Regions from separate parts of the Streptomyces sp. NPDC021622 genome, predicted to be linked through region 1. Evidence: riboswitches for the same ligand, from Rfam matches in the RefSeq annotation. Region 1 holds a riboswitch; each other region holds the start of a gene.

Region 1 (3,198 bases):
CACGTCATCGCCGACCGGGGGAGCGACGACGGACTCCCGCACGGCACCCCGCAGGGACACCCGAAGGCCGTCCTCCTCGTCGATGCCGAGGCCGTGCTGGAACGGCAGCACGCCGAACGTGCGCCGCCCGGTGAGTCCTTGCAGCATGTCGAGCCCGGGTTCGAGCAGCGACACATCACCCCGGAACTTGTTGACGAGGTACCCGGCGACCAGTTTCTGGTCCTCGGCGCCGAGCAGCGCGGTCGTGCCGAAGAAGGAGGCGAAGACGCCACCGCGGTCGATGTCGCCGACGACGACGACGGGGAAGCGGGCGGCCCGCGCGATCCCCATGTTCACGATGTCCGTACGCCGCAGATTGATCTCGGCGGGACTGCCCGCGCCTTCGCAGATCACGGCGTCATAGCTGCCCCGAAGTTCCTCAAGACATCCCACGACGGTGGAAAGCAACGCCTCCTGGCGCCCGCCGTGATAGCCACGCGCACTCATCTCGCCCACGGGCTTCCCCATGAGCACCACCTGACTGCTGCGGTCGCTGCCCGGCTTGAGCAGCACGGGATTCATCAACGCGCTCGGCTCGACCCGGGCGGCCTGCGCCTGCATGGCCTGCGCCCGCCCGATCTCGGCGCCTTCGCGCGTGACGAAGGAGTTGAGCGACATGTTCTGCGCCTTGAACGGCGCGACGGACACGCCCTTGCGGGCAAGCCACCGACAAATCCCGGCGGTGACAACACTCTTCCCGGCATCGGAGGTGGTCCCGGCAACAAGCAGCCCACCACTCATGAGCGTCCTCCCAGCTCGTGCTGCCCTTGCTGTGGGCAGGCGTTCCGCAGGGCGAGTGGGGTCTCCCCTGCTCGAGCGAAGCCGAGAGCTTGGGGAAGGGTGGGCACAGCCCCAGCCGCCGGTCCCCGCTTCCGACGGGCGGCAATGGCAACCCCCAGCGCCAGCAGACCAACCCGCCGAGACAGCCGCACAGCCCGCTCGATGTCAGCCACGGCAACGTCCCGCCCACCCCCGTTCAGAACGGGCCGATGCTCAACCCGCCCCCCGTACGAGAGCGTCCCCCCGAGCCGCACCCCCAACGCCCCCGCAAAGGCCGCCTCCACAGGCCCCGCATTGGGACTCGGATGCTTGGCGGCATCGTCACGCCAGGCCCGCAGCGCCCCGGAGGGCGAATCCCCCGCAGCAGCCGCAAGCAGGGCGGTAAGCCGAGCCCCCGGCCACCCCAGGACGTCATCGAGCCGAGCAGACGCCCACCCGTACCGGAGGTACCTCGCGGACTTGTGCCCCACCATCGCGTCCAACGTGTTCACGGCCCGAAACCCGACAAGCCCCGGAACGCCCGCCAACGCCCCCCACACCAGCGCCCCCACGACGGCGTCGGACGTGTTCTCGGCGACGGACTCGACGACGGCCCGCGCGATGCCATCGGCATCCAGCGCCTGCGGATCCCGCCCGCACAGATGCGGCAGCCGCTCCCGGGCCACCTCGATGTCCCCCGCGGCGAGCACCCCGCCGATGGCCCGCGCCTCACGCCCGAGCGAGGTCCCGCCGACCACGGCCCAGGTCGCCGCGGCGGTCAGCGCGACCGATCCGGCGCGCGAGTGACGACGTACAAAAGAAGAGGCAAGGGCGGCGGCACCCGCCGCCCCGCCGGCGCACACCACGGCATGCAGCGCACCCCACCCGCGGTGATCCCGCCACAGGACACGCTCGACGGCACCCGCCGCACGCCCGAACGCGGCGACCGGATGCCCGCGGCGAGGATCACCGAGAAGCAGGTCACCGAGGAGCCCGGCGGCGGCGCCGTACGCGAAGTCGCGATCGGCACACATGGGTTCAGCCGACCGTTACGGGAAGGGGAGCGACGGGCCCGGCCTGGACGGGCGGGGGCACAGGAACCGGCAACGGGCGGCCGCGCATGGCGATATGTCCTCACTCAGGGTGTCCGCGCCCTGGTTCGACGTGATCGGCGGGCGAGAGTTCCTGGCTCACGGGGAGTCGTCTCCCCGGTGACAGTGGCGGGACCGCGCCGGATTCGCACCGGCTTCCTCTTCTGCCGCCGTAATGGCTCCGGCAGTCCACCACGCCCGCGAACGCCCGTCAACTCGCCTTTGACCTGCGACGGGAGAGTGTGCCAAGGCCCACATACGAAGGTGGGGCGCAAGGCGCCGAAGCGTCCCGCACCCCACCTTGAACTCCGTCGTCGGGCGACGGACTCAGGCCGTCAGGCGACGATCAGATAGATCCCGTATGCCACCGCGGCCGTGCACAGCGCGAAGCACAGGTACGCGCCCGCGCGCGCCGCCACCGCGTTGCCGCCCGCGGCGGAAGTGGCGCCGGAGGTGGCCGCCTCGTGCTTGGAGAGGCCGACGATGCCGAGGGTGAACAGGCCCACCAGGGCCACCGTCACCGCGAGGCTGACTCCGAAGACGGAGCCGAGAGCTGCCCAGTCGATGTCCATGCTGATCTGTCCTTACACCGTGGCGCGGGCGGGATCCGCCACAGGGCCGGTCGGGGCCGGGATGGTGGCCTTGACGTGGTCGTCGTCGGCGGCCGTCGCGGCGGCGCCGGTGGGCGGCGGCGTGACGGCGGCGATCGCGGTGGTCACGACGCCCGCGGGCTCCGCGTCGGAGCCGCCGATCTCGTCGTCCGCGACGTTCGTGTGGTCGACGGCGTTGCGCCGCGAGAGCACCCAGATGACGGCCGAGCCGCCGACCAGGAGCGCCGCGGTCGCCGCGATGCCCCAGGGGCCCTGCTTGGTGAGGAACTCGGCGCCCGCGCCGACCAGGCCGGCGGCCGGGAGCGTCAGACCCCAGGCGACGAACATCCGGGTCGCCGTGGACCAGCGGACCACACCGCCCTTACGGCCCAGGCCCGCGCCCATCACGGCGCCGGAGCAGGACTGCGTGGTGGAGAGCGAGAAGCCGATGTTCGACGAGGCGAGGATGACCGTCGCGGCGCTGGTCTGGGCGGCGAAGCCCTGCTGCGGCTGGAGGTCGGTGAGGCCCTTGCCCATGGTGCGGATGATGCGCCAGCCGCCCAGGTAGGTGCCGAGCGCGATGGCCACACCGGCCGAGACGACGACCCACATCGGGGGGTTCGCGCCGGGGTTGAGGACGCCGCCGGTGACCAGGGCGAGCGTGATGATGCCCATGGTCTTCTGCGCGTCGTTCGTGCCGTGCGCCAGCGAGACGAGGC
Region 2 (3,198 bases), on a different contig from region 1:
GTACAGGACCTCCTGCAGGTGGTCCGTGCTGTCCGCGACGACCAGGATCAGGCTGGTCAGGGCGGAGAGGATGTACGAGACGGCCACGCCCGCCAGGATCAGCCGGCCGGTGGCGAAGCCGCCGCCGGCGCTTCTGGCCAGGGTGTAGACGAGGAGCAGGGAGAGGAGTGCCCCCGCGAAGGACGCGGCGGGGATGGTGACTGTGATGGACAGGCCCGCGCCGATGCCGAAGGCGCTGCCGAGGACGATGGCGGCGACCGCGCCGGCCGACGCGCCGGAGGAGACTCCCAGGAGGAAGGGGTCCGCGAGGGGGTTGCGGACCAGGGCCTGGAGGACCGTGCCTATGACGGCGAGGCCCGCGCCGACGGCTGCGCCGAGCAGGACCCTGGGGAGGCGGGCGTCCAGCACGATCGTGCGGAAGGGGGAGGGTTCCGCCCTGCCCGTGAGGATCTCCAGGACGTCGGTCACGGGGATCTTGACCGAGCCGAGGGCGAGGCCTGCGGTTGCCGCTGCGGCGAGGGCCACGAGGAGCCCGGCGATCACGGCTGCGTAGGGCGGCCTTCTTTCCCCGATCCCGCCCCTTCCCGAATGTTCCGGCTTCGCCGGCCGTGTGCTGACCGGAGAGTCACCGGCTTCGCCGAGTTCGTCCTCAAACGCCGGACGGGCTGAGATTTTCACAGCTGCGATGCCAGCTTCCCTACCGCCGCCGGGGCCCTTACCCCCGTCACCACATCCGACAGCGGCAGCACCGCGAACCGCTTGTTCTTGATGGCAGGGACGTCGGCGAGCACCGGGTCCTCCAGGAGGCGGCGCTTCTTCTGGGCGACCGTCGTGCCGCCGTAGTCGAGGATCAGGATCACCTCGGGGCTGCTGTCCACCACCGACTCCCAGGACGCGTCGCCGAAGGACTTGTCCAGGTCGGCGAAGACGTTGCGGCCGCCCGCGCGCTTGATGATGTCGTTCCCGATGCCGCGGCCGCCCGCCGTGAAGGCCGTCTTGTCGCCGCTGTCGTACACGAAGACCGGGAGCGGCTTCCTGTCCTTCAACTGCTTCTCGGTTTCGGCCAGTTGGCGCTCGGCGCCGCTCACCCAGCGGTCCGCCCGTGCCCGTACCCCGAAGGTGGAGCCGACCTCGCGGACCTCCCGGAAGACGTCCTCCATGGTCACCGGGCGCTTCGCGCAGCCCTCCACGTCGAGGCGGGTCCTGATGCCGGACTTCGCGAGCGCCGCGCGGCTGCGGCCCTCGCCCGCGAGGAAGGCGCTGGGGTAACCGCCGTACACGAAGTCGGGGTTGGCGGCGAGCAGCTTCTCGTAGGAGGGGTACTCCTTGGCCAGGACCGGGACGGACGCGTAGGCCTTCTCGTACGACGGAAGGACCTTGTCGTCCAGGAAGGCGGTGCCCGCCATGCGGTCCGCAAGGCCGAGCTCCAGCATCACTTCCGTCGTGTGCTGGTTCATCGTCACGGCGCGCTTCGGGGGCGCATCGTACGTCGTCTTCACGCCGCAGTTGGTGACGGTGTACGGGAACCCGGCGGCCTTCGCCCCCGGCGCGGAATCGGGCTCCGCGGAGCTCGTGCACGCGGCGAGCGGGGCGAGCAGGGCGGCGGCTATGAGTGCGCGCAGGGGGCGGGACATGGCTGGGCTGTGCCTCCTCCAGGGGATTCCGCGTCCCCTGTATCCGTGGGAGAAGGCGGCAGGTCAGTTCCTGACTGCCCCACCCGCGAAGGGTGGGGTCACAGTGGCGGGACCGTGCCGGATTCGCACCGGCTTCCTGGGTCCTGCCGCCTCAAAGGTGAGGCTCAGTATGCCTGGACGACCTTTACCTCTTCCTCGGTGACCTCGCCGTCGACGATCCGGTAGGAGCGGAACTGGAAGTCGCCCGCGCCGTCGGTGTCCGCCGTGGAGACCAGGACGTAGTGCGCGCCGGGCTCGTTCGCGTACGTGATGTCGGTGCGCGAGGGGTACGCCTCGGTCGCCGTGTGCGAGTGGTAGACGATCACCGGCTCCTCGTCGCGGTCGTCCATCTCGCGGTACAGCTTGAGCAGATCGCCCGAGTCGAACTCGTAGAACGTGGGCGAGCGGGCCGCGTTCAGCATCGGGATGAAGCGCTCGGGGCGGCCGGTGCCCGCGGGACCCGCGACCACGCCGCACGCCTCGTCGGGGTGGTCCTGGCGCGCGTGCGCGACGATCTGGTCGTGGAGGGCCTGGGTCAGGGTCAGCATGGGAGCCAGGATAAGCAGAGGGGCCGATCCGTACCGAGGGATGGTACGGATCGGCCCACATGCTGGGATCAGCAGGGATCAGACGGGAGTCAGGACTTGATCGCGTCCTGCGGCTCGGCGTCGCCGCCGCCCGTCGGCTGCGCGTTGCGCTTCTGCATGACCAGGTAGCCGACGCCCAGGATGAGCGCCCACACCGGGGCCGCGTAGAGCGAGATGCGCGCGTCCTTGTCGACGCCCATCATCACGATGACCATGCCGATGAAGAGCAGGGCGAACCAGCTCGTGTACGGCGCGCCCGGAGCCCGGAAGGTGGACTGCGGCAGCTCGCCGCGGTCGGCCTTGCGGCGGTACTTGATCTGGCAGACCAGGATCATGATCCAGGCCCACATGCCGGAGATGGTGGCGAAGGAGACGACGTAGTTGAACGCCTCGCCCGGCCACTGGTAGTTGATCCAGACGCCGACCAGCATCAGGGCCGCGGAGAAGGTGGTGCCGACCAGCGGCAGGCCGTTCTTCGTGAGCTTGGTGAAGAACTTCGGGCCCTGGCCGTTGAGCGCCAGGTCACGCAGCATGCGGCCGGTGGAGTACATGCCGGAGTTGCAGGAGGAGAGCGCGGCCGTCAGGACGACGAAGTTGACGATGGCGGCGCCGACGCCCAGACCCATCTCCTCGAAGGCCTTCACGAACGGCGAGACGCCCGGCTTGAAGGACGTCCACGGCACGACCGAGAGGATCATGATGAGCGCGCCGACGTAGAAGACGGCGATGCGCCACGGCACGGTGTTGATCGCCTTGGGCAGGGTCTTCTCGGGGTCCTTGGACTCGCCCGCGGTGACGCCGACCAGCTCGACGGCGAGGAAGGCGAACATCACGATCTGCAGTGTCATCAGCGTGGAGCCGATGCCGTTGGGGAAGAACCCGCCCTGGTCCCACAGGTGGCTCACGGACGCGGTGTCACCGGCGTCGGAGAAGCCGAT
Region 3 (3,198 bases), on a different contig from region 1:
GCCGCCCTCGTCACCCCACCCCGCACCGACGTAGGCGGTCACTCCGACCTGCTGCCGTCCAGTGCGCTGGTTCCGCGCGGGTAGCGACGGCCGCGACGGGTCGCGCTGCCGGCGGTCGTACGGCCGCGGTCGTGGGGTGCGACCGGTTCGAGCAGGGTGGCGAGTATCCCGGTGGCCTGATGGAGCGCCAGTTCCACGGCGGTTGGGGCAAACAGGGTGCCGCAGCCGTCGGGAGGGACAAGCCATCGCAGAGAGCCGGTTGCCCGATGGGGAGCCGGTGCGGCAATCCACGCGCCCTTGCCCGCGTAACGGATGCCGGAGCCGACCCAGCGACTTTCGGGATCCGGGGGCAGGAAGAAGCCCACCCGGTGCGCGGCGAAGTCCGCAAGTGTGGGGCCGGGTTCCTGCAGCGGGGTGCGCAACAGGACGTCGAGGGTGAAAAGGCCCAGCTCCTCCGGCACGCTCAGCACATCCCAGAACCGTCCGGATGCCAGTACTGCGGTCCCGTTCTCTGCGTGCCATGCCCGCTTGCATGCCCGGGGGTCCGTCGCGGCGGCGGCGAGCCACTCAACTGCTTGTCGCGCGTGACTTCTCATGGCTCTCCTTCGTGAGGCTGATGTCGTGGTGCCAGATCTGACCCCCTCGGCAGACCGCAAAAATCCCGACGTCCGGTGCTCTGGCCCGGTTCGCCATGTTCATGCTGGTAGATATCTCTACGTGGTGGAAGGGGTGGCGCGACGTGGCGTTTTCAGGTGGCGCATCCAGTCCGTCGGGCGTCCGTTCGCCCTGTCTTCCGGGGGTTCTCCTGTGGCGAGGATCTTCGGTGAGGCTCCGCGCCACAGCTGTGGGCAGGTGTCGTGATCTGACCACGGCCCAGTGGGGCGGAACTTCCCTACGGTGCCAGGGCGTGACCGCTGAGGAGGTTCCATCGCCCGGTGCGGCCGCTGAGCCGGGTGGCGGTGAGCGGGCGGACGTCCAGTCGCCAGAATGCCTGGTCGGGTGCCGACAGGGCGTGGACGAGGGCGGCACGGATCGCGTCCGGCTCGGCTACGGCGACGATGTGCCCGGCCTGGCTGCCCAACGTATCGAGCCAGGCCGCGATGCGGTGGCGTACCTCGCGCAGTGATTCGCCGCCGTGGGGTGCGGCAGTTGGATCGTCCAGCCAGAGAGCGACGGCTTCCGCTTCGGCGCCTGCCACGGAGTCCAGCGTCCGTCCTCGCCAGCGGCCCATGTCGCAGGCAGCGAGGGCGGCGAGAGGTTCGGCGGGGGCAAGGCCGAGTGCGTGGGCGGTCCCGCGGCAGCGCGGGGACGGTGAGGTGTAGGTGGCAACGGCCGGGGGGAGTGAGCCGGCGGCCGCCTCGGCGCGTGCGATTCCCGCCGGGTCGAGAGGACTGTCGTCGTCGAAGCGGACCTCCTTCAGAGCTTCACTCGTCGCGGGAGATATCAGCGTGAGACGTACGGTCATCGATTCCTCCGCAGGGCCTTCACATGGCCGTTGACCCGCGGCAACCCTATCTGCGGGGGCGTGTCGGCGTGTTGGGGGCGTATCGGCGTGATACAGGACTCACGCCCTTGGCCGGAGGTACGGCACGCGGTACGGTCACGGCGAACATTCAACAGAACGTGACGACGGCGAGACGGAAGTCCGGTGCAAGTCCGGCACGGTCGCGCCACTGTGAGCCGCAGCGGAACCCTTCGAGGGTGACGCCGCGGTGAGTCAGACCCGTGGACCGTCGTCCTGCACCACCGTATGGGACGCGTGTTCCCCAAGGAGGTTTCATCATGGCCGATGCTGTCGTCAATGCTGCCGTTTCCGCCACTCCCGCTCCTGCACCGGCTGCTCTGCCCGTACGGGCTGTCCTGCCCTGGGCGTTGTTCGTGGGGCTCCTGGCGCTGATCGCGCTGTACTTCGTGGGTGCCGAGCAGGGCGTCACCTCTGTGTTCGCCGGCACCGACGTGCACGAGTGGGTCCACGACGGTCGTCATCTGCTCGGCTTCCCGTGCCACTGAGAGGCGACAAGTACGTGCACGCCTCAACTGTGAGAAATCTGCTGGTCCGTGGCATGCTCGCGGGCCTGATCGCCGGACTCTTCGCCTTCGGTGTGGCCTACGCGATCGGTGAGCCGCCCGTCGACGGCTCGATCGCCGTGGAGGAGGCCCAGGCCGCCCAGGAAGCGCCCCACGCGGGGCACGGTGGCGCCGCGCACGAGGAGGAAGCCGCCGAGGAGGAAGAAGCGGTCAGCCGGTCGGTGCAGTCGACCGCCGGTCTGGCCACGGGTGTTCTGGTGTACGGGGTCGCTCTGGGCGGCATCGCGTCCCTGGCGTTCTCCTTCGCGCTGGGCCGCGTCGGCCGGTTCAGCCCACGGGCGACCGCCGCGCTCACGGCCGCCGCCGCCTTCACCACCGTCTACCTCGTGCCGTTCCTGAAGTACCCGGCGACCCCACCCGCGGTGGGCAACCCGGACACCATCTCGAAGAGAACCACACTGTTCTTCCTGATGATCCTGCTCAGCGTGCTGCTCGGCATCGCCGCCGTCATCATCGGGCGGCGACTGGCACCGCGTCTGGGCAACTGGAACGCGACGCTTGCCGCCGGGGCGGGGTTCATCGCCGTGGTCGCTGTCGCGTTCGTGTTCCTGCCCGCGAACGACGACGCGGTCAAGGCCGGGTTCCCCGCAGCCCTGTTGTGGGAGTTCCGAGTCGCTTCACTGGCGATCCAGGCCGTGCTGTGGGCGGTCTTCGGCATCCTCTTCGGAGCCCTGGCACAGCGTCTCCTCGCCCCTCGGGCGGCCGACGCCAAGACCGAGGCCGAGCAGCCGACACCAGCCGTCGCCTGACGCGCACGCAGCCCGAAGTACCGGCCCCGCCACCCTCTTTGGGGTCGGCGGGGCTTGGTGAACCGCGGTGGTCCCCGCGCTCGCACCGGTCACCGGCGCCGTCGTCATGTCTTGGGGGGCTCACTTCTCGGCCGCGGGCTTGGTGTCCGGGGAGAACAGGAATGAGATGCGTTCCATGACGCGCTGGCGCTTGGTGTTCTGGAAGGCGGCGATGCGCCATGTGCCGTCGGCCTGGCGGACCAGTGTGTAGGTCTGCGTCTTGGAGAGGTCGGCCGCCTTCGGCTCCCCGCCCTCGTAGGTGTCGCCGCGGCTGGTGGCCACGGCGGTGTCGGGGCCGTAGAAGCGGATGCTGAGCCACGAG

What was found. A riboswitch is a leader RNA that binds a small molecule or an ion and turns the genes downstream of it on or off. The one in region 1 is predicted to bind cobalamin.
Region 2: another riboswitch for cobalamin. It lies ahead of AB0G47_RS09770 (ABC transporter substrate-binding protein); the one in region 1 lies ahead of AB0G47_RS04105 (cobalamin biosynthesis protein).
Region 3: another riboswitch for cobalamin. It lies ahead of AB0G47_RS17130 (CbtB-domain containing protein); the one in region 1 lies ahead of AB0G47_RS04105 (cobalamin biosynthesis protein).

What each region holds. Positions count from the first base shown of each region.
Region 1 covers NZ_JBFACK010000001.1:908,209-911,406, forward strand. Annotated here, with positions in the region: gene AB0G47_RS04100 (cobyric acid synthase) at 1-780, opposite strand, end outside; gene AB0G47_RS04105 (cobalamin biosynthesis protein) at 777-1,832, opposite strand; cobalamin riboswitch at 1,955-2,106, opposite strand; gene AB0G47_RS04110 (hypothetical protein) at 2,225-2,461, opposite strand; gene AB0G47_RS04115 (inorganic phosphate transporter) at 2,474-3,198, opposite strand, start outside.
Region 2 covers NZ_JBFACK010000003.1:510,235-513,432, forward strand. Annotated here, with positions in the region: gene AB0G47_RS09765 (iron ABC transporter permease) at 1-540, opposite strand, end outside; gene AB0G47_RS09770 (ABC transporter substrate-binding protein) at 675-1,634, opposite strand; cobalamin riboswitch at 1,678-1,826, opposite strand; gene AB0G47_RS09775 (M67 family metallopeptidase) at 1,799-2,221, opposite strand; gene AB0G47_RS09780 (amino acid permease) at 2,311-3,198, opposite strand, start outside.
Region 3 covers NZ_JBFACK010000007.1:363,089-366,286, reverse strand. Annotated here, with positions in the region: gene AB0G47_RS17145 (hypothetical protein) at 1-84, shown strand, start outside; gene AB0G47_RS17140 (hypothetical protein) at 39-596, opposite strand; gene AB0G47_RS17135 (histidine phosphatase family protein) at 893-1,465, opposite strand; cobalamin riboswitch at 1,601-1,743, shown strand; gene AB0G47_RS17130 (CbtB-domain containing protein) at 1,783-2,010, shown strand; gene AB0G47_RS17125 (CbtA family protein) at 2,025-2,837, shown strand; gene AB0G47_RS17120 (SgcJ/EcaC family oxidoreductase) at 2,958-3,198, opposite strand, start outside.